3 regions of the Agrobacterium sp. DSM 25558 genome follow, and region 1 is predicted to be linked to each of the others. Evidence: predicted binding sites of a transcription regulator. Region 1 holds the regulator's gene; each other region holds the start of a gene.
What was found. The regulator PhoB, encoded in region 1, activates phosphate uptake and scavenging genes when phosphate is short. The targets are predictions, from matches to a motif close to TGTCATNNANCTGTCAT.
Positions count from the first base shown of each region.

Region 1 (7,411 bases):
CAATGTTTCCTGGCCCGGAACCTCATAAAGATTGGACAGGTGCCAGACCTTCTCGGCCTGCCCCTTCAGCGCATCCACCATATGCGGATGGCTGTGACCGACCGACGTGACCGCGACGCCCGCGCCGAAATCCAGATATCGCTCGCCGCTCTCGGTCACGAGCCACACGCCCTCGCCGCGCTCGAAGCGCAAAGGGGCTCTGGAAAACGTATCGAACAATGGCGTGGTGTCGGCCATGGCTGCAGCACTCCCTGCGCAAAAGCGCTATCAATAGGGCTTATCGGTCATCCCGTGCCTGAAAATCAAAAATGCCGCCTCGCGGCGGCTTGGGGTATTCTTGTACGTCGCGCGCACTATTGTCACTTCCCCTGCCGATGTCAACAAATGTCCGCCTATTGCGGCCTTCTCAAGCCATGGTAGAGCCGAATTTGGCACCCACAAGGTGTTGCTTTTCTGACTCACGGATGAAGCAAGTTGGGGAAAACCGGAAAATCGATTCCAGATGATTCTCCCGACTCTTGTCACGGAGTCTGCCGACGATTAGGTTAACTCTCAATTACTAGAACGCAAGCGGCGGAACTAGTCACCTAAAATCTGGCGGATGCTCTGCGCGTGGTTTGCTCCATGGCATAGAGCAGGATTCTGCCTGCGCGACGAGCGGAGAAGCGGTATGAACTGGACTGATGAACGAGTCGAAAGACTGAAGCGCCTGTGGTCCGAAGGACTGAGCGCCAGCCAAATCGCAGCGCAACTCGGCGGTGTCAGCCGCAACGCCGTCATCGGTAAAGTGCACCGCTTGAACCTGCCGGGCCGGGCGAAAGCCGGCGGCACGGTTGCAACGACACGTCCCGCCGCCAAGCGTCCCGCAGCCGCTGCCGCCGCACCGCGCGCAACGAACTTCCAGGCGCGCCCCGCTGCGGCCCGTCCGACCATCCGCACCGCAGGCGCAACGGCACTGAAGGACGAGATGGGCGTCAATACGGCCCAGGTTCTGGAATATGTTCCCGTCAGCAACGCATCGCTGCCGACATCTCTTCGCCTGACGCTGACCGAATTGACCGAACGCACCTGCAAATGGCCGGTCGGCGACCCGCTGAAGGACGACTTCCACTTCTGCGGCTGCGAATCCCACGAGTCCTCGCCTTACTGCAAATTCCACGCGAAGATGGCCTACCAGCCTGTCAGCGAACGCCGTAGAGCCTAAAGATTACAACATTTTAAGAGGAGAGCGGGTCATTGGCCCGCTTTTTTAATGCCTGGAATTTGCCGTGTGCTTTTGATGGCGCAGGCAAGCTTTGCTCAGCGCATCAATGACCCCGCTATCTCTGTGATAAGCCAAGATATCACGCCACTCGTGCACGTCTTGCGCCGTGATAAGCTCCGGCAGGCGGCTTCGCACCTCGTCGTCTTCAGCCAAATGCTCGATAAAGCCGACGGTGACGGCAGTGTTGATCTCGTTATGCGGTGCTGCGAGACAATAGCGTGCGTAATCCAGGATAAGTCGGGGTTTTCTGTGTCTCCGCTTTTCACAGAGTCTTCAAACAACACGCGCAGCTCTATCCACGCCGCCATCGGCGACCAAGCCTGCTCAATATGTTTACGGATATCGGGTGCGGCCTCGATAGCCTTCCGACGCCATGTATTCATGTCATCCATCCAGCACTGTGTCTCACAGTCACATAGCTATTATATTTTGTGAGAGAATGTCACGGCAGATGGAGAGGCATTTCGTTGGAAACGTCCTCGACGATTTCTGCAAGGTGCAAGGCCTGCCTGCGGCATAAGCCGCAGGGCGCAACGTGCTTCAGCAGCACGGCGATGAGATGATCCAACCCGCCGGATCGCAGCCCTTCGCATGAACGGCTGCTGGATCCCGGGTGAATGCTTCAGCCCTGGCGGGCCTTGCGGTTGGCGTAACGACGGTCGCGTTCTGCCTTGCGGGCCGCTTCGTCTTCAACGACGCGGGCGATACGATTTTTTTCAGCCGCCTTGCGGGCGTCTTCTTCAGCGTTTGCTGCAGCTGCAAGCTCGGCTTCGCGTTCTGCGGCCTCTGCCTCAAGGCGACGTTTTTCCTCGCGCTTCTGCGCGTCTCGTTCAGCCTGACGCGCTCTGCGTGCTTCGGCAACAGCAATCTGCTCCGCCTGCTTTGCTTCGAGCGTCGGTGCGGCAGCTTCCTTGGCTTCGCGATAGGCCTTCAACAGAGCGGCCTTGGCTTCCGCGGCAGCGCCGCGACGTTCGGAAACTTCGTTGTTCTTGATATTTCTAGTGTTTCTCAAATCTCTATTCCAGTTGATGCGTCACGCCGACCGGGGGTCAGGATTTTTTGGCGCGTTTCGTTGGGATGATTGCGGGCTTCATGCTGTCGTCCAGTTCTTTCGCAAGCCGCGCTTCGCGCAACCGGATGGTCTTTTCGTCGCGAGCCTGGGCAATGGAGTTGAGTTCATCAACGGCACGGCCGCGCGCAAAAAACTGCGATTGCGTGGCACCGAAGGCGATTTCAGCCTGCTTGCGAGATTTGCTGTGAGCGTCAGACATGGATTTCCCTTCTTACCGCATCGCACTGAAAATCGGAATCGATTTTTTAAAAAGAACGATACGCAGATTTAGTCCCTGAAGCGTATTCGTGCATCTCGACGATGCAATACCTTCAAGCGCTTGGCCGCCGAGCGGCACAAAAAAAGGCCAGGCAACCTGCCTGACCTCGATTGGTCTCATGCTTTCAACAGTGCCAGTACATCCGTGGTCAATGGAAAGCAGATTCCGTATTATACAGCCTGCAGGTTGCAAGCAGACATTTTGCCCGACTTGTTGTCGCGCTCAAGGTCGTAGCTCAACTTCTGGCCTTCAACGATTTCGCGCATACCTGCACGCTCTACAGCGGAGATGTGTACGAATGCGTCTGTGCCGCCGTTGTCAGGCTGAATGAAGCCGAAGCCCTTGGTGGAGTTAAACCATTTTACTGTGCCTGTGGTCATAATGAACCCTTTCAAAGCATATGTTATAGATCGCAGGACAGAAGCCCTACGTGCGAGTACAGCGATTTTTTTGAAAGGAAGGGTTAGTTCAAAGCGCGGTGCTAATCGCGCGGTAACCAAAGCTCAGCAAGCAAAAGATCGATGAGCCATTGATAGACGGTTATCGCCCTATAGTCAAACCTATAATTCCGAAATTTTCAATTTAGGGTTTGACGGGCTTTTCATATCGATCCCAAAAGCCCGACCCGAAAGGGCTTTGTGGTACTTTCACGGGACAAGATAACGCAAGACACCGCCCCTTTCGGAGCGGTGTTATATTTAGATTAGCATGACGTATCTCGGTTTTCTGGTGGGAGCAAACCAATGCTCCCTGCCCCATATCAGGCTTCCATGGAATAACCCGCGCCGCGTACGGTACGGATGACATCCTGCATGTTGGAGAAGTTGAGCGCCTTGCGCAGGCGGCCGACATGGACGTCTACAGTGCGTTCATCCACATAGATATCGTGACCCCATACGCCATCAAGCAGTTGGGAGCGCGAGAAAACTCGACCGGGAGACACCATCAGGAATTCCAGCAGACGGAATTCGGTTGGTCCGAGCCGCACTTCACGGGTCTTGCGGTGAACGCGGTGGGTTTCGCGATCCAGCTCGATGTCACCGCATTTCAGAACCGAAGACAGAACCTCCGGGCGGGCGCGGCGCAACATGGCCTTGACGCGCGCCATCAGTTCCGGCGTGGAGAAGGGCTTGACCACGTAGTCGTCGGCACCGGTGGCCAGACCGCGCACCCGCTCGCTTTCCTCACCGCGTGCCGTCAACATGATGATCGGAAGCCGTTCGGTTTCAGGACGCATTCTCAGACGGCGGCAAAGCTCGATGCCGGAAACGCCCGGCAGCATCCAATCCAGGATCAAAAGATCCGGTGTGCGTTCCTGCAAGCGGATTTCCGCCTCGTCACCACGCGGTATAGTATCCACGTCGTAACCTTCGGATTCCAGATTGTATCGAAGAAGAACGCTCAACGCCTCTTCATCTTCGACAACTGCGATTTTCGGCACCATGGCTAGGGACTCCGCCAGTCTTATAAGGAATTCACTCGGTGACTGCGCCGAGCGTGTTGGAACTATCGTCCTTTGGACGTTCGCCTTCCGGCTGGCTGCCGGTGGCCATGTAGTAGATGGTTTCGGCGATGTTGGTGGCGTGGTCACCGATGCGCTCGATGTTCTTGGCGCAGAAGAGAAGATGCGTGCAGGTGGTGATGTTGCGCGGGTCTTCCATCATATAGGTCAACAGTTCGCGAAACAGCGATGTGTACATCGCGTCGATTTCTTCGTCGCGTTCACGGATGGCCTGGGCCTTTTCTACGGAGCGGGTCGAGTAAACGTCGAGGACTTCCTTGAGCTGGACCAGAGCCAGCTCCGAGAGATGCTCGATGCCACGCGCCAGCTTGCGCGGAACGCCGGTGCCGGAAACGGCCAGAACACGCTTGGCGGTGTTCTTGCCAAGATCGCCCACGCGTTCGAGATCGGCTGCGATGCGCAGCGTCCCGATGACTTCACGCAAGTCTGCGGCCATTGGCTGGCGCTTTGCGATGGTGACAATCGCCTTGTCGCCGATTTCGCGTTCGGCATGGTCCAGAATGGTGTCGTCCGAGATCACCTTCTGCGCCAGGGCGGAGTCCGAATTGACGAGCGCACGCACGGCGTCGGCGCACATCTGTTCGGCAAGGCCACCCATTTCGGCGATCCGGCGGGTGAGGAACTTCAGCTCGTCATCATAGGCGGACATGATGTGGGAATGTGTCGGCATGGTCGAATTCTCCAGTTTCGTGACGCCGCCCCGCAAGCCTGACCAGGCTCAAGCGGGTTGGCGTGGATGTCTCATCACACAACAGACAATGGGATCAGCCGAAGCGACCCATGATGTAGTCCTGCGTGCGCTGATCATCCGGGTTGGTGAACATCTTGTCGGTATCGTTCTCTTCGACCAGATGGCCGAGGTGGAACATGGCGGTACGCTGAGACACGCGGGCCGCCTGCTGCATGGAGTGGGTGACGATGACGATGGTATAGTTTGCGCGCAGTTCGTGGATCAGCTCCTCGACCTTGGCAGTCGCAATCGGGTCCAGCGCCGAGCAAGGCTCATCCATGAGGATGACTTCAGGCGAAACGGCAATGGCGCGGGCGATGCAAAGACGCTGCTGCTGACCGCCGGACAGACCGGTACCGGATTCGTGCAGCCGATCCTTCGCTTCGTTCCAAAGGCCGGCCTTCTGCAGGCTGGCTTCTACGATCTGGTCCATATCCGCCTTGTTGCGGGCGAGACCGTGGATGCGCGGACCATAGGCGATGTTTTCATAGATCGTCTTCGGGAACGGGTTCGGCTTCTGGAACACCATGCCGACGCGGGCCCGCAGTTCCACCACATCGATGATCGGATCGTAAATATCTTCTTCATCGAGCGTGATCTTGCCAGCGACCCGGCAGCCATCGATCGTGTCGTTCATGCGGTTCAAGGTGCGCAGGAACGTCGACTTGCCGCAACCGGACGGACCGATCAGAGCTGTAACGGTGTTTTCGCGAACGTTGAGGTTCACATCGTAAAGGGCACGTTTCTCACTGTAATAGACGGAAACGTCCTTGCCGATCATCTTATACGAAACTTCATTCATTTTCTTGTCCAGCGCCTTTTCAACTGCTGCTTCCGACAACATGTTCATAGCCTTAGCTCCCTCTACCAGCGCCGTTCAAAGCGGCGACGCAACAGAATTGCGCCAACATTCATGACGATGAGGAACATGAGCAGGATGATGATAGCGCCAGATGTTCTTTCGACAAAGGCACGTTCTGCTTCGTTCGCCCACATGTAAATCTGCACCGGCAGGGCCGTAGACGGGTCCATGGGTGTTGTCGGATAATTCGCGACGAAGGCGACCATGCCGATGAGCAGCAGGGGAGCGGTTTCGCCAAGGGCATGCGCCAGGCCGATGATGGTACCGGTGAGAATACCGGGCATGGCAAGCGGCAGGACATGGTGGAAAATCGTCTGCATTTTCGATGCGCCAAGGCCAAGAGCCGCAGCACGGATGGATGGTGGCACGGCTTTCAACGCCGCGCGGGTGGCGATGATGATGGTCGGCAGCGTCATCAATGTCAGCACCAGACCGCCGACCAGCGAGGCCGAGCGCGGGAAACCCAGGAAGTTGATGAAGACAGACAGACCGAGCAGACCATAAACGATCGAAGGAACGGCAGCGAGGTTGTTGATATTGACCTCGATGAGATCCGTCAGACGGTTCTTCGGCGCGAACTCTTCCAGATAGATGGATGCGGCGACACCGATGGGCAGCGACAGCACCAGCACGATCATCATCATATAGAAGGAGCCGATCAGTGCGACGCCCACACCCGATGCTTCCGGACGGCTGGATGCGCCGTTGAAGAAAATGCCGGTGTTGAACTGCTTCGCAAGCTGCCCAGCATCGGTCAGTTGCTTGACCCAGCCGAGTTGCTGATCCGAAATGCGGCGGTTGGCTTCGTTGACGGAGAGATCGATCTGGCCCTTGACGGCGCTATCGAGATCGCCCGACGCCAGAAGGGAAACCGTGCGCGTGGTGCCGATGATGCTCGGATCCTTGACCACGACGTCGCGCAGCTGAGCACGGATGCTATCCGAGATCAGGGCATTGACGGAGCGCAGGGCCGTGCGGTCATCCAGCGACACGCCGAGTGCCTTTGCAACCGCATTGCGAGCGATGACCGGATAGTTGGCCGTCGCCAGCTTTGCCGGGTTCTGGGCGCGGACATTGTCAGGATCGATGATCTGTTCGGAGAACTCGACCGGAACCGTGATCATGGTCTGCTGGAACGCCGTATAGCCCTTGCCGACAACCGACCAAAGCAGAAGAAACAGAAACAGCAGGCCAAAGGTGATGGCGGCAAGACCGTAGGTGCGGAAGCGGCGCTCGGAGGCGTAGCGGCGTTTGATGCCGATATCGCGCCGGACCTTCTTCGTTGCGGCTGGGGCGATGACGCCCGGAGTAACGACGTCGGTCATTCGTACTGCTCCCGGTATTTGCGCACAATGTAGAGCGCGTAGATATTGAGGCATAGCGTGATGGCAAAGAGTGTGATGCCAAGCGCAAAGGCAACCAGTGTTTGCGGCGACGTGAACTCAAGGTCGCCCGTCAACTGGCTGACGATCTTGACGGTAACAGTGGTCATCGGCTCGAACGGATTGAGTTGCAGGCGGGCGGCCACACCGGCAGCCAACACCACGATCATGGTTTCACCGATGGCACGCGATCCGGTCATCAGGATAGCGCCCACGATGCCGGGAAGAGCGGCCGGAAGGATGACCTTCTTGACTGTTTCCGAGCGCGTCGCGCCAAGCCCGAGCGAACCGTCACGCATCGCCCCTGGAACAGCGGTGAT
Region 1 covers NZ_FMUD01000014.1:61,037-68,447, forward strand. Annotated here, with positions in the region: gene DSM25558_RS13570 (aspartate aminotransferase family protein) at 1-237, opposite strand, end outside; gene DSM25558_RS13575 (GcrA family cell cycle regulator) at 671-1,204, shown strand; gene DSM25558_RS13585 (DUF6481 family protein) at 1,887-2,276, opposite strand; gene DSM25558_RS13590 (hypothetical protein) at 2,314-2,535, opposite strand; gene DSM25558_RS13595 (cold-shock protein) at 2,766-2,975, opposite strand; gene phoB (phosphate regulon transcriptional regulator PhoB) at 3,356-4,039, opposite strand; gene phoU (phosphate signaling complex protein PhoU) at 4,071-4,787, opposite strand; gene pstB (phosphate ABC transporter ATP-binding protein PstB) at 4,882-5,697, opposite strand; gene pstA (phosphate ABC transporter permease PstA) at 5,712-7,034, opposite strand; gene pstC (phosphate ABC transporter permease subunit PstC) at 7,031-7,411, opposite strand, start outside.

Region 2 (7,411 bases), on a different contig from region 1:
CAGTGGGGGGAACCGGGCAGACTGTGCCCTCGACAGCAGGCGCTTCGCCTTCGATGCCATCGGCACCCACGGCATCCGGCTCTCATTCCGTTGACGTTGCATCCCAGCTTGACGCCGCGGTCAAGCACAGCGGCCAGAAGCTGGACTGGAAGCACTCCATTACCGACCTTATGAAAGCTTTGGGCATGGATGCAAGCCTCTCCGAACGCAAAGAGCTTGCGCAGGAGCTAGGATACACGGGCGAGCTCAATGGCTCGGCAGAAATGAACACCTGGCTTCACAAGGCACTCCTCAAGAAGCTTTCGGAAAACGGTGGCAAGGTGCCAGCAGAACTGCTTGATTGATCTGAGGGCGTAACTTTCCTCAGAAGTGCAGAATTTAGATGGGTGGAAACGACGTCAGCTTTGACGGGCATTTCCACCCTTTTCTACGCGGCGTTCCCAAAATATCAGAATGAGGCTTGAGGTGATTATGAGGAGCGCGCCTACAAAGACGTTCGCGGTCGGTATCTCCGCCCAGAAAATGTACCCGTAAAAGAATGCCCATATCAGGCCTGTATATTCCACAGGTGCCAAGGCAGAAGCCGGTGCGTGACGAAAACCTTCGTAAAGCAGATACTGACCAAGAGCTGCGACCAAGCCAAGGGCCGTCATCAGTGCCCATCCCGTTGCGTCCGGTGTTTTCCATATCCACGGAAAAGATGCTGCGCAGGCAAGTCCGAATAAAAGGCTCGTGGCGAACATCTGCGTGAGCGTTGTTTCGGTTCTGCTCACAAGGCGAATGTAAATCGTACTCAATGCCCAGCAGAAACCGGCGGCGAGGGACATTGCTGCGGGTATCAAGTTGGGCGAGTGGGTTGGGTTCGCTGCGACGCAAACGCCGATGAACCCGGCGACACAGGCGACCCAGCGTCCTATTTTGACCTTTTCTCCCAGCATTGCTATCGAAAGGAATATGGCAATGATAGGCGCTGAAAAGTAAAGCGTTGTCAGCTCAGCAAGCCCCAGATCTCTGGCCGCGTTGTAGAAAAGCATCCAAGCCACAAGCATTAAAATCGCTCGCAAAACCACCGTTCCGCGGTATTTGCTTTTCAATATGGATGGGTGTTTCCTGTACCAGGCGAGCGAACCAGCGATTAAGACGATGACGAGACTTCGGAAAAAGAGAATTTCCGGTACACTGTAATCTGCAACCAACCATTTAACGATTGCATCCTGCAATGAAAAACAGGCGTAGCCTGCCGATGCGAGGGCAATGCCTCTCATCGGTCTCGTCTCACCTTGATTGGAAGTCATCAGTGCCTCGCGTCGATTCTCGAAGCGTGGATAAGGCCAAGCTGATGCGAAGTCACCGTGTCCTACAACCTTTCTGTCATCTGAAGATGTCCGGCACATACATTTCTGCCGGAACCGGAGCGCGATTGTAATCGGAGTTGCGGGCGCGTTCCGGAAGATGGATGGATGGTTTGGGAACATCCTCATAGGGAATCTGCTGAAGCAGATGTGAGATGCAGTTCAAGCGCGCTTTGCGCTTGTCGACGGCATCGACGACCCACCAAGGCGATTCCGGTTTGTGGGTCCGCTCCAGCATTTCCTCCTTGGCTTTCGTATAGGATTCCCAGTGGACGCGGCTTTCCAGATCCATCGGCGACAGCTTCCACTGCTTTAACGGGTCCTGAATGCGCATGTTAAAGCGAAATTCCTGTTCTTCATCGGTGATGGAGAACCAATATTTGATCAGGATGATGCCCGAGCGAACCAGCATGTTTTCAAACTGCGGAACCGATTGAAAGAAATCCTCCAGCTCATCTGCCGTACAAAAGCCCATGACGCGTTCGACGCCTGCGCGATTATACCAACTCCGATCGAACAGGACGATCTCACCTGCGGTTGGCAGGTGTTGCACATAACGCTGGAAATACCATTGATGCCGCTCGCGCTCTGAAGGAGCCGGCAGGGCAACCACGCGGCAAACGCGTGGATTGAGCCGTTGGGTTACACGCTTGATGGCACCACCCTTGCCGGCAGAGTCTCGCCCTTCGAAAATGACCACGACCTTGAGCTTTTGGTGCTGAACCCAATCCTGCAATCTGACGAGTTCGTGCTGAAGACGAAACAGTTCCTGGAAGTAGACCTTGCGGTCGAGAAGCCTGCCGGGGGCGGATTTCATGCTCTCAGCAGCTAGGTCATCCAGCCGGTCCTCATCCATCTGTAGTTCCAGCTCTTCGTCAAAACTGTCGACGATCTCCGCTTTGATACGGTCAAGTTGGCTTGGGTCACTGATATTCATGCGCCGTCTCTCCTGAGATTGCGTTGTCCACATTGAACATGTTGTAATGCGAGACTTGTGTCAGCCGGATGACGCCTCCTGTCGATGAATACGTAACGTTCACAAACATGAGCCATTGCGTGTGTGGAAAGCTCTTTGGCGCTCAAACCCGTTTCGTAGATAAAACGTCAAAAGTCTTGGCGATGGTTTGCACGGACCGCTCATAGTCGGCCAATGCGAGGCAGGCGATCAGCGCATCGACGATCGCAAGCTGGGCGATGCGGCTGGTCATTGCTTCGGCGCGGAACTGGGTCTCTCGCGCCAATGTGTTCAAAACAATGTCGCTAAAGGCAAGCAGTGGTGACTTGCCGAAATTGGTGATCGCGATTGTCGTCGCACCGGCTTCCTTGGCCAGTCGCGTTGCGGTCAAAGTTTCAACTGTGGCACCGGAATGTGAAATGGTGATCACTGCTGTGTCTTTATCAGCCAGTGCGGCGGTGATTGCCTGCACGTGGCTGTCGACGCTTGCACGGGACAGAATGCCAATGCGCAGCAAACGGTAATTGGTGTCTTCGGCAACCGTCGCCGCGCTGCCGATACCAAAAACCTCAACGCGCTTTGCTTTGCGTATGGCCTCGACGGCTTTTGCAAGGGCGCGGACATCAAGTGCTTTTTGCGTGTCACGCAACGCTTGCATGTCAGACTGGAACACTTTTTCGATGACCGATGCCGTGTCGTCCTCCAGCGTCAGGTCTTCGTGGATGAACTGAACGGGCTGCACCAATTCACGGGCCAGCGAGATTTTCACCTGCTGGAAGCCGCGCGCGCCGATCGTCTGACAAAAACCGATAACGCTGCCTTCGCTGGCTTCAGTGCGCTCCGCGACTTCCGTTACTGACATATGCACGACTTCTGCCGCATTCAGCGTGATGAAATCCGCGATACGACCGGCGGTGGGGGCCAGATCCTTGCGCACCGCGTGAATGCGGTCGACGACGCCTGCGAAGTCCTGGCTATTCATTGTCTTATCCGATGCCATGAGAATTCCCGTTACTCTGCTGCTTGACGCATGGGACGTCGCAACAATCCGTTATCCACTTGCCAGAACTGCATGCCGACGCGACTTGCACCAAGGCCATCCGTCTGCGGGTTATCACCAATCATGACCGCATCAGCAGGCGTCACGCCCAGTCGCTTACAGGCCATCTCGAACAATATCCTTTCCGGCTTGCCGATAACTGTGTATTCGCGCGGGCCTGCACACGCAAGGATAGCAGCCGCCAACGCCCCGGTTTCCGGAACGGGCTTTCCAGTGGGCCCGGGGTGACTGAGATCCGGGGCGGCTACGAACAACGCGGCACCATCACAAAGAGCCTCCGCAGCAGTCGCAATCTTGATGTAGGAAAAGTTGCGGTCGCGCGTAACGAGCACGATGTCGGGCCGTTCCTGATGCAGCCTAAGTCCCTTGCGTCGGGCATAATTGCGCAAGCCAGCACTGCCTAACAGCAAAACGGATGCGCCGGGATGTCTTTGCGCGATGCAGTCAATGGCCGTGGTGCCAGCGAGAATGATCCGGTCGCTGGCAAGTGGCAGGCCAAGGCTACGTAACATGCGAGACAGTTGGTCCGGCGTATGCTCGGCATTGTTGGAAACGACCATATAGTGGTCTTCCACCTGTTTCAGCAGCCACCGTGCATCCGGCAGAACCACTCGCCCGCTGATGAGCGTACCATCAAGATCGATCAGATAACCACCGGCATCAAAAGCAAATTCAGACACGTTAATCCCTCGTTTTCATGTCTGATGTGAATTGAGATAAGCTCAATGTCAACCGTAAATAAAAATGAGACTAATTCATAATAGTGTCATGCAAGAGGTTTAATCCTGCCGATCAGGACGGGCCAGAAGCCCTGACATCAGGAGCAAGCCATGAAGATCGCCATCATCACAGATATCCATCACGGACCTCAGTCGCATACCAAGGACGCAGCTTGGAACGGCCTGCCAGTGCTGCAGCAATTCATTGATCGCGCGACGGCAGACAATGTCGATCTGGTGCTGGATCTGGGCGATCATATCTCCGATACGACCCATGCCGATGATTACCGCGTGGCTTCCGAAGTGGCCGAAATCTTCAAGACATTCCCCGGAAAAAGGGTGCATGTGATCGGCAATCACGACGTCGAAAACTTGAGCATTGCTGACAACGAAGCTATTTTCGGACAATCGATGGCCAGCAGTGTGACCGATCTGGGCGATGTTCGCCTCATCGCATGGCAGCCAAACGTCAAAATCACCATGGGCACCGGTTTTAACAGGGCATCGGAGCATCTCGACTGGCTGGTAGAGGCTCTGAACGCCGACGAGCGTCCGGCCATCATTGCCACACATGTGCCGCTGTCGGGTCATTCCCAGATCGGCAACTATTACTTCCAGCGTAATGCGCAATATTCGACCTATCCCGACCATGACGTGGTGCGCGCCGCCGTGGAAGTGACCGGAAAGGCCGCGCTTTGGCTATCCGGCCATGTGCACTGGAACACCGTCACCAACGTCGGCAATATCCAGCACGTCACCATCCAGTCGCTGAGCGAACGGTTCACCACCATGCCGTTGACGGCCGCCGCCTATGCCGCCCTGGAAATCACGGGTGACCAGTTCACCATCGACGTTCATGGCAACGATCCGTTCTACGCTCGTTTGCCATTCCGCAAATCTGGTGATCGCCCGTGGGTCGCGCCAATGCAGCCATTTGAAGAGCGCGTTGTCGAGATGGAGCGCCAACGTGCTTGATTTTCTGGCGCGCCGGATACTTGGCGCACTCGCAACACTCTGCTTTGTCGTGACGGCGGTGTTCTTTGCGACGCGTCTTTCTGGCAACGCCATGGATTATCTGCTGCCCCCGGGTACGGATGCGCAGACCAAGGTCGCCATGGTTCAGCAGTTCGGCCTGGATCAACCGCTCTGGGTGCAGTTTTTCCGCTTCGTTGGCGGATTGCTGCACGGCGACATGGGGTTGAGCTTCTACGAGCGCCGCCCGGTGGTCGATATCTATGCCGAACGTCTGCCCAATACGCTGCAACTGTTTGCCTACGCGCTCTTTATCTCAGTCGTCGCTGGCGTGCCTCTTGGCATTGCCGCCGCGCTCAAACGCGGAAAGGCCATCGGTTCGGCAATCATGGGATTGGCCTTCATCGGTTATGCCACGCCGAATTTCGTGCTCGCCATCATCATGATCCTGGTGTTTTCGCTGAAACTGCACTGGTTGCCCAGTTCCGGCTCAATGACGGCACTGCATTTCCTGATGCCGGCGCTGGTGCTATCGGCGCTGATGCTGGCGGAGATCATCCGCTTTACCCGCAACGCCATGCTGGATGTGCTGGGCCAGGATTATATCCGCACTGCACGTGCCAAAGGCATGCCGAAATTTCTGGTGGTCGGCAAACATGCGCTGCGCAATGCCGCCATTCCGGTGGTTACCGTCATTGGCTTGCAAGTGGCTGGCATGGTCGGGCGCTGCGTCGTCGTAGAGGCTGTCTTTGCTACCAAGGGTATCGGCGATTTGGTGGTGTTTTCTGCCATCGGCCGCGATTATCCCGTGCTTCAGTTCGGCGTCATTTTGATTGCCACCCTTGTGGTCGTCACGTCAGTGCTGATCGACCTGCTCTATGCCCTTATCGATCCTCGTGTGAAGGTGACCGCATCATGAGCCACATCGCTCCCTCTTTGAAAGCCACTGGCCTGTCATCGCCTGTTGCCTCCATTGAACGCCGCCGTCCGCCCAAGGGGCTTGCGAAACTTTGGAGCAAGGCGCGCTGGACAACGCGGCTCTATCTTCTGGCATTCGCACTGGTGCTGCTGGCGGCCATTTTCGGCCCGATGTTGGTGCCCTTCGATCCAAACGCCCAGACACTTCTGGCACGCCTTTGCCCACCCATCAGTTTTGACAGAGCCATGGCCATCCATCCCCTCGGCACGGATCAACTGGGCCGCGATCTGTTGTCGCGCACGCTTCACGGCCTGCGTTTGACGATGCTCATCGCTCTCATCGGAAGCGTCATCAGTCTGCTCGTCGGCGTTGTCTGTGGTGTCATTGCCGGTTACGTCCGCGGCCGCACTGGCGCGCTGGTCATGGCTATTGTCGACATTCAGATGGCAGTCCCGTTTACGCTGGTTGCGCTTTTGGCTGTGGCCATTTTCGGTACAGCGCTGCCAATTCTGGTCTGCGTCATCGGCTTGTCCGGGTGGGAGGTCTATGCTCGGATTGTGCGGGCGCAGGTGTTGACAGTCTCCCGCCAGCCTTTCGTGGAGGCATCCAAAGCCGCTGGTGCCTCACATTTTCGCATCCTGTTTCACCACGTGCTGCCCAATGTCACGTCACCGATCATCGTGGTATGGACGATGACCTTTTCGTCACTGATCCTGCTGGAATCCTCGCTGTCTTTCCTGGGTCTTGGGGTCCAGCCGCCAACCGCAACGCTTGGCTCAATGGTAGGCCTTGGCCGCGATTATCTTGCCTCATCACCCTGGATCGCCGTGGTTCCGGCGCTCGTCATCATGTTTGTCTCGCTGTTGGTCCTGCTGATCGGGGACTGGCTGCGCGCCACGCTCGACGTGAAACTGAAATAGGCATTCCGGCCCGCTTGGCCGGCTCATTCACCGCTTCAATCCCATTCTGCCGGGCCGAGACATTCGCACGGACGGCAGAGCTTTATCCGCAAAAGGAAACGCGCCATGACATCGAAGTCGCTCCTTCTCGTTTTTTCCGCCGTGCTGCTGTCCACGTCTGCCATGTCGGCAGAACTGCGTGTCGCCACGCAGAACCTGCCGCCGTACCTCGATCCCGGCAAGGATTTTGGCAATAATGGCTCTCAGATCTACTACAACGCCTTCGATCCGCTGATCGAAAAGGATTATTCAAAGCCCGAAGCCAGTTTCAAACCTGGCATCGCCACCAAATGGCAGCGCGTATCGCCGACCGTGTTCGAGGTCACCATCCGCACGGACGTCAAGTTCCAGAACGGCGATCCGATGACGGTGGAAGACGTCGTGTTCACCTTCGAACGTATTCTTCAGGACATGACACCGGAGTTTGCCGGAATTCACAAGCAGTTCTTCGCCAACTTCACCAAGGTTGAAGCCA
Region 2 covers NZ_FMUD01000012.1:3,357-10,767, reverse strand. Annotated here, with positions in the region: gene DSM25558_RS12105 (DUF3597 domain-containing protein) at 1-344, shown strand, start outside; gene DSM25558_RS12100 (DMT family transporter) at 399-1,295, opposite strand; gene ppk2 (polyphosphate kinase 2) at 1,372-2,289, opposite strand; gene DSM25558_RS12090 (MurR/RpiR family transcriptional regulator) at 2,432-3,289, opposite strand; gene DSM25558_RS12085 (HAD-IIA family hydrolase) at 3,319-4,047, opposite strand; gene DSM25558_RS12080 (metallophosphoesterase family protein) at 4,198-5,061, shown strand; gene DSM25558_RS12075 (ABC transporter permease) at 5,054-5,977, shown strand; gene DSM25558_RS12070 (ABC transporter permease) at 5,974-6,897, shown strand; gene DSM25558_RS12065 (ABC transporter substrate-binding protein) at 7,003-7,411, shown strand, end outside.
Region 2: a site for PhoB is predicted at 4,121-4,137, ahead of DSM25558_RS12085 (HAD-IIA family hydrolase). Genes of this name have one in related genera too.

Region 3 (7,411 bases), on a different contig from region 1:
CGCTGGGCGCACATGCCAAGCAGCGCGTGGACGTCATCGGTGAATATGGCGATGGCGTCGAGCGTATCGCCGCGAACTTCCGCCTCGTGCCTTACAACATTCCAGAGGGCAGCGTCGGCGGATATTACCCTGAGCTGAACGTTCTAGTGCCGCTGCACAGCTATGGCGAAGGCAGCTTCACGCCGACGTCGAAATCCGTTCTGGTTTCGGTTCGCCTGCGCACAGAGGCAGAGGCCGCTTGACGGATGAAGATCAATCCGCCGCGCGCTTTCTGGCCGTGGCGGAACAGATCAGCCAAACGGCCCCGGTTGCGATCGACGCCACCGGGGCCGCGCTTGTTGCAGCCATTCATCTGGGCATCGGCACCGATAGCCGCAGCCTATCCAACAAGCTCGGCATTGCCCATGCGCTGGTTCTGCGAGAAATCAACGCGTTGTCGGGCCGCATGCTCACCATCGTCAAGCGCGATGCCCGCACTCAGCGGACATGGGTGGAACTGACGGATGAGGCATCGGTTGTTGCGCTCTCCTCTTCCGAAAGCCTGCTGAAACGCTCGCTCTCAGCGGAATAGAATTGGAACGTCCCCATGGCAATTCGTTCTATCGTGTCCTATCCGCATCCGGCACTTGGCTCCCATTGCGAACCTGTCACCGAGTTTGGACCTGAACTGGCGCAGCTTGCACAGGATCTGCTGGAGACGATGCGCGCAGCCCCCGGCGTCGGGATTACCGCCGCGCATGTCGGCATTCTCCAACGTCTCTTCGTGCTGGAACTGAAACCGGGTGAAGTCAGGACCTATGTCAATCCGGAGATTCTGGAAACGTCCAGTGAGACCATGCGGCATATGGAAGGCAGTGTATCCATGCCGGGCTTTATCGAAGAAGTAGAGCGCCCATCCAAAGTGACGCTGCGCTTTCAGGATGTCTCCGGTCAGTGGCATGAAGAGCAGGCAGAGGGCTTTCACGCCATCTGCATCCAGCATGAGATCGATCAGCTGGACGGCATGTTCTGGCTGAAACGCCTGTCGAAACTCAAACGCGATCGCCTCATTCGAAAATGGGAAAAGGCGCAGCGCTGATTATTCGACCGAGAGATTGAACGCAGCATCGCCGCGCAGCGTGTTGCTGACGGTGCAAATGTCCTCAGCCATGTGCGCGATGGCCTGCTTCGTCTCTGCATCAAAATCGCCCGTGATCTTCAGGCGCATGTCGAAATGCGTTATCCGCGCTGGTTCGCCCTCGGACTTCTCGCCAGTAACACGTGCCTCCACGCTCTCGAAACGGTCCAGCACGCCTAAGCGGCTGGCGGCGATGCGGGCGCTCAGCACCAGGCAGGCGGCGAGCGAGGAGTAGAGCAGGTCCAGCGGATTGAAGCCCGGGTCAGACGCAGCTGTAACGACGGCGAGTTGACCGCCAGTCGGCGTTGCGATCTGCGGATGGCCGTTGCGCCCCAATGTTGCGGTGGCACCAGTCTCGCGCTTTTTCACCCTGATTTCGCTCACGCCAATATTCCTGATTTCGAATTCTCAAAAATTACATTTTGCACAATGGAACCAAAATACCAGCTTGTGCTTTTACTCACGGAACGGTGATCGACCGTTACAGATTTATAAATAGGAGCTGGGACACATGGTTACAGGTACACTCGTTAGCATTCTGATCACATTTCTGGTCATCGTACTCATTCTTTGGCTGATCAACCGTTTGCCGGTTGCTGGCAGCGCGAAGCAGATCGCCCAGGTTATCGTCATCATCATCGGTATTATTTCGCTGCTGAAGTACCTCGCGGTCTTTTAATCGATCCGACATATATACAAAAAAGCCCGACCCGGTTTCAAATCGAGGTCGGGCTTTTTGTATGTGGATTAGACCGGGAAATATCTGACATAGGCGAACTCATCGCCGCCAGGTGACCAGTTGGGCGAGTTCATCGTCCCCTGCCCGCCGAACAATTCGAACAACGTTTCCACATTGCCACCATCCGTATCCATCATGCGCACGCGCACATTCAGATCACGTGGATGATCGAAGACATCGGCGTCATAGGAAACGAAAACTACCTTGTCACCCCTAGGTGACGGATGCGGAAACCAGTCGCCATATGGGCTATCCGTCACGCGCTCGACAGCCGAGCCATCCACCCGCACACGCCAGATCTGCATTACGCCCGTGCGGCTGGAATTGAAATAAATCCACTGCCCATCCGCGGAGTAATCCGGCCCGTCATTGCGCCCCTCACCATGGGTCAAGCGTGTCTCGGTCGCCGTCTCGATGTCCATCGAGTAGATGTCGAAGACCTGATCGCGAATGCCGCAATAGGCAAAAGTTTTGCCATCGGGAGACCAGCCATGCCAGTAAGATGGCAAGTTATGCGTCATCAGCCTCGGTGCACCACCTTCAGAAGGCAGCAGATAGATCGTGCTTTTGCCGAACTCTACCTTATCGGAAATAGCGTAGAGCGAACCATCCGGCGAAATGCCGTGGTCGTTGTTGCACTCCGTCGCAAAACCGGTATAGACCGTTTCGATAGCCGCATCACCAGTCAGTGACAGGCGGTAGAGCAAGCCCTCGCTGTTCAGCAAAAGATACGATCCATCCGGTGACCAGTTGGGTGCCTCGAACAGTTCCGGCGTTTGCCAGACAACCCGGTTTTCCCGGGTGCGGATGTTGAAGATTTCAACGGAACTGCGCATCGTACCTCCCACTGCATTTCAATCCTGGACAGGCTGAGAAGCCATATTTCATTTGCATCAGCTAAGACCGTGGTTATGATCCTATTGTCGTAGGCACCGTCCTGCAAATTTAAAAACGGAAGACAGCAGCGTTGCGGCACCGCCCGTATTCTCTGATCTGGCTTTTCCCAATATTGAGGTCTCGCGATGACGACCATCGCTGATCAAACCATTCGGTTTGGCCGAGTGGCACCCATGCTTCCCGTCAAAAATATCCAAAAAGCTCATGATTTTTATGCCAAGGTGCTTGGCTTTCAAAAGACGTTTGAGAACGGAGACCCGGTGGGTTTCATGATCTTGAAGCGGGATGAGGCAGAGTTGCATCTGACGTTGCAGCCAGCTTACAAATCCGCGTCCTTCAATGTCGCGCATATGCTGGTGAACAATGTGGATGAGCTCCACCGCCTTTGCAGCGACTATGGATTACGCATTATCAAAAGACTGGAAAACAAGGACTACGGCCTGCGCGCATTCGTTTTCGAAGACCCGGACGGAAACCGGATCGATGTGGGCCAAGTCATCTAGGCATGCGGGCGGCGCGGTCTGTTCCGCGCCGCTTTTCCCTCTACCGATCCCTGAAGCGGTTGGTGATGGGATAGCGCCGGTCGCGACCGAAGTTCTTTTTGGTGATCTTCACACCCGGCGCGGACTGGCGGCGTTTGTATTCGGCCAGATAAAGCAGATGCTCGATGCGATGGACGGTTGCGATATCGTGGCCGCGTGCGACGATCTCTTCCACCGACATTTCCAGTTCCACCAAGCACTCTAGAATATCGTCGAGCGCCGGATATGGCGGCAACGAATCCTGATCGGTCTGGTTGGGGCGCAGTTCTGCGGATGGTGCTTTCGAAATGATGTTGGCAGGAATGACCTCGCCGGAAGGGCCAAGTGCCGTTGGCGGCACGTGACTGTTTCTCCAGGCAGAGATCGCATAGACCTGCATCTTGTAGAGGTCTTTGATGGGATTGAAGCCGCCATTCATGTCGCCGTACAGCGTGGCGTAACCCACGGACATTTCCGATTTGTTGCCTGTTGTGACCACCATGGAGCCGAACTTGTTGGAGATCGCCATGAGAATGGTTCCGCGGGCGCGGCTTTGCAGGTTCTCTTCGGTGATGCCCTCTTCGGTTCCTTCGAACATTTCGGCCAGTGAAGACAGAAAGCCATCCACGGGCTCGGCAATCGGGACGATGTCGTAACGGCAACCCAGTGCCTTGGCGCAATCTGCCGCGTCTTTGAATGAGTCTTCCGACGTATAGCGATAGGGCAGCATGATGCAGCGTACCCGCTCCTCGCCCAGCGCATCGACGGCAATCGCCGCGCAGATGGCTGAGTCGATACCGCCGGAAAGGCCAAGAACCACGCTCTTGAAGCCATTCTTGTTCACATAATCGCGGAAGCCCAGCATGCAGGCGCGGTAATCTGCCTCCTCACCCTCGGGGATTTGCGAGAAGGGTCCCTCACTGCAATGCCAGCCTTTTTCCGTGCGCTTCCAGTCCACCACTGCAAGGGTGTTCTCGAACTGGCTCATCTGGAAGGCCAGTGTCTTGTCTGCATTGAAGGCGAAGCTTGCGCCGTCGAAAACAAGCTCGTCCTGACCGCCGACCTGGTTGGCGAAAACCAGCGGCAGGCCGCTTTCGATGACCTGTCGCAGTGCTACCTGATGGCGCACATCCACCTTGCCGCGATAATAGGGCGAGCCATTCGGCACCAACAGAATTTCCGCACCGCTTTCGGCCAGCGTTTCGCAGACGCCCAGATCGTTCCAGATTTCTTCGCAGATCGGGATGCCGATGCGAACACCCCGGAAATTATAGGGGCCGGAAATCGAACCTTCGGCAAAAACGCGCTTTTCGTCGAACTCGCCGTAATTCGGCAAATCCACTTTGTCGCGTAGCGCCGTGATCTTGCCGCCATCCAGAAGAGCAACGGAATTGTGCCGACCCGTCTCGCCCTGGCGCGGGAAACCAATGATGACACCGGGACCGCCATCGGCGGTCTCGGCTGCCAGTTCCTCCACCGCTTTCAGGCAGGATTTCAGGAAGGATGGCTTCAGGACCAAATCTTCCGGCGGATAACCGGAAATGAAAAGCTCCGTCAAAAGCAGCAGGTCAGCGCCCTGCGCCGCCGCATCGGCACGCGCTTCGCGGGCCTTGGCAAGGTTGCCCGCGACATCGCCGACGGTGGGATTGAACTGCCCGACGGCAATTCGCAAAACATTGGGATTGGTGTGTACTTGGCTCATGACTCTCATTTACCGTGGCTGCGCACGCCGCGCAACGCAGGCCGTTAAACTCGCTTCAAAAAATGGCGGCCTTGAAGCGACAGTCGCCTCACGCAATGGTTATTCGGCTACCTTTGAATTCTGCACAGTTCATATCGCATTCACTGCGCTTATGTGACAGTTACGTGACATCCTCATGACACCCGATTCACGGGGCGTATTACAGACTGCCGGAGTTTAAGATATTGCGGAATTCGGTGCCCAAGATAACGGCCGCCGGAAGAACGAAACTCGTTCTTTCACGCCCTTCCAGATGGAACCTTACCAGATTTCTGGGCGATGTACGTCCCCTTCTCAACCTGACGCTCGTAGCGCTTTTGCTGATTGTCTGCACCGAGTGGATCGCGCGCGGCTCGCTGCATGATGTCGGCACATTCCTCACCTCTACCACCCGCCCCGGCATCACGACGCTGGTTGCAGTGGTACTGGTTCTGCTGGCGCTCGATGCCGTTCTTGGCAGGCATTACCAATCGATACTCATTGCTGCACCTATCCTTCTGGTGCCGGCCTTTATGTCTCATCAGAAACAACTGTACCTTTCCGACCCGCTTTATCCCTCCGACCTTCTGTTCGGTCGCCAGATTTTGCAGCTTTTGCCGGCAATGCTGAAAGCCCAGCCGTTAACGGCTGTTGCGCTTGTGATCGGCCTTATCATGGCTGCTGCCTCGGCCGTTCTGTTGTGGCGTTTTTGCCGTGATCATGCACCCGTCATCGGGCGAACACAGCGCGTCTTGCGGCTGGCGCTGGTAATTCCGCCTTTGGTTGGCCTCGGCTCGTTGATGGACTATTCGCAGAATTCGTGGATGCGAGATCGGCTGAACATTATTCCGATGATGTGGGACCAGAAGGAAAACTACCGCCAGAATGGGTTCCTGATGGCGCTTGCGTTCAACATTCCCATGGCCAAGGTGTCGGCCCCAGCAGGCTACAGTGAAAATACCATTTCCGACATCGTCTCGGATGGCTCGGCCTATGCCGTCAATTACAGCACCCTGCCTGATGTCATCATGATCATGAGCGAATCGCTATGGGACCCGACAAGGTTGCCCAATGTCTCGCTTTCCCGAGACCCCATGCCGACAATTCGAAGCAGGCAATCGGGCCACGTCTTCTCTCCCGAATTCGGCGGCATGACGGCCAATGTGGAGTTCGAAGCGCTGACGGGTTTTTCCAACGCCTTCCTGCCCTATGGCAGCATCCCCTATCAGCAATATGTGCGCCAGCCAGTGCCATCGCTTGCCACCTTCTTCCGGAACGAAGGCTACTCTGCCATTGCCATCCATCCGTTTCAGGAATGGTTCTGGAACCGCCGCGAAGTCTACAAATCCTTCGGTTTCGAAGAGTTTCGATCGGAAGAAACGCTCCCCGCCATGGAAAAGCGCGGCATCTTCGCGTCGGATGAAGCTCTGACATCGGAGATCATGCAAACGGTCGATGCAGCGGAAAGTCCGTTGTTTCTTTTCAGTGTCACCCTTCAGGGACATGGGCCCTACGAGCCGAACCGCTATGCAGCCAACACCGTTTCGGTCAACGGCTCCCTCTCGGAAGGCGCAACCGACGCACTCGCCACCTACACCCAGGGCGTATCGGAAGCGGATGACAATTTTGCCCGCCTGATCGAATGGGCGAAGAACCGCGAGCGCGATACGGTGATTGTTCTCTTCGGTGATCATCTGCCGCCGCTGGGTCAGGTCTATGTGGAAAGCGGTCACATGGCCGATATGGTCGCGACCCGCCGCGCGCCCTTGGACACTATGAAAAAAGAACATGAGACGCCGCTGGTCGTGTGGTCTTCGAAGACCGGTCTGCACAACAGGATCGGAACGATCAGCCCATCTCTGCTGCCTTACCATGTCCTGAAGACAGCCGGTTTCGATGATCCCTTCTACACCGGTATTCTCGGCAAGGTGCAGGCATCTTACTCCGTCATCGACCGGCACATGCTGATGGAAAAGGATGGCTCAGCCGTGCCGGACTGGGCAACGGGCTCAATGTCGGTGCCCTCTGCCATCAACGAATATCGCCAGCTTCAATTCGATATGATGTTTGGCAAACAATTCGGCAAGGACCGTTTCTTTCCAGGGTTTTCCTGGGTCAATCCGGCTCAGCCATCCAGCTGATCGCGATGATCACAATACCGAATTCGTTTGAATTCGGTATTGGTGCCGGTTACTCGTCAAGAACATCGGACCGTCGTACCGGGCGGCTCCGAGCCTTGGCTGGAGATCGAAGAATGCCCGCTATCCCCGATTACATCGCTTCTCATTTCAAAAGATCGTCCAAAGAGATCGGAGAGGTGGAGCGCCGCATTCTCGACGTCGCGCATCAGCGGAAACTCATTTCGACAGATACGAACGCCGCCTTTTCAAAGAACTCCACATTCGGAGAGCGGCTTG
Region 3 covers NZ_FMUD01000001.1:77,134-84,544, reverse strand. Annotated here, with positions in the region: gene DSM25558_RS00415 (FdhF/YdeP family oxidoreductase) at 1-242, shown strand, start outside; gene DSM25558_RS00410 (hypothetical protein) at 239-571, shown strand; gene DSM25558_RS00405 (peptide deformylase) at 587-1,078, shown strand; gene DSM25558_RS00400 (OsmC family protein) at 1,079-1,501, opposite strand; gene DSM25558_RS28060 (Thivi_2564 family membrane protein) at 1,629-1,796, shown strand; gene DSM25558_RS00395 (TolB family protein) at 1,865-2,692, opposite strand; gene DSM25558_RS00390 (glyoxalase superfamily protein) at 2,879-3,256, shown strand; gene DSM25558_RS00385 (NAD+ synthase) at 3,297-4,976, opposite strand; gene DSM25558_RS00380 (LTA synthase family protein) at 5,201-7,135, shown strand; gene DSM25558_RS00375 (DUF1003 domain-containing protein) at 7,249-7,411, shown strand, end outside.
Region 3: a site for PhoB is predicted at 5,130-5,146, ahead of DSM25558_RS00380 (LTA synthase family protein). Genes of this name have one in related genera too.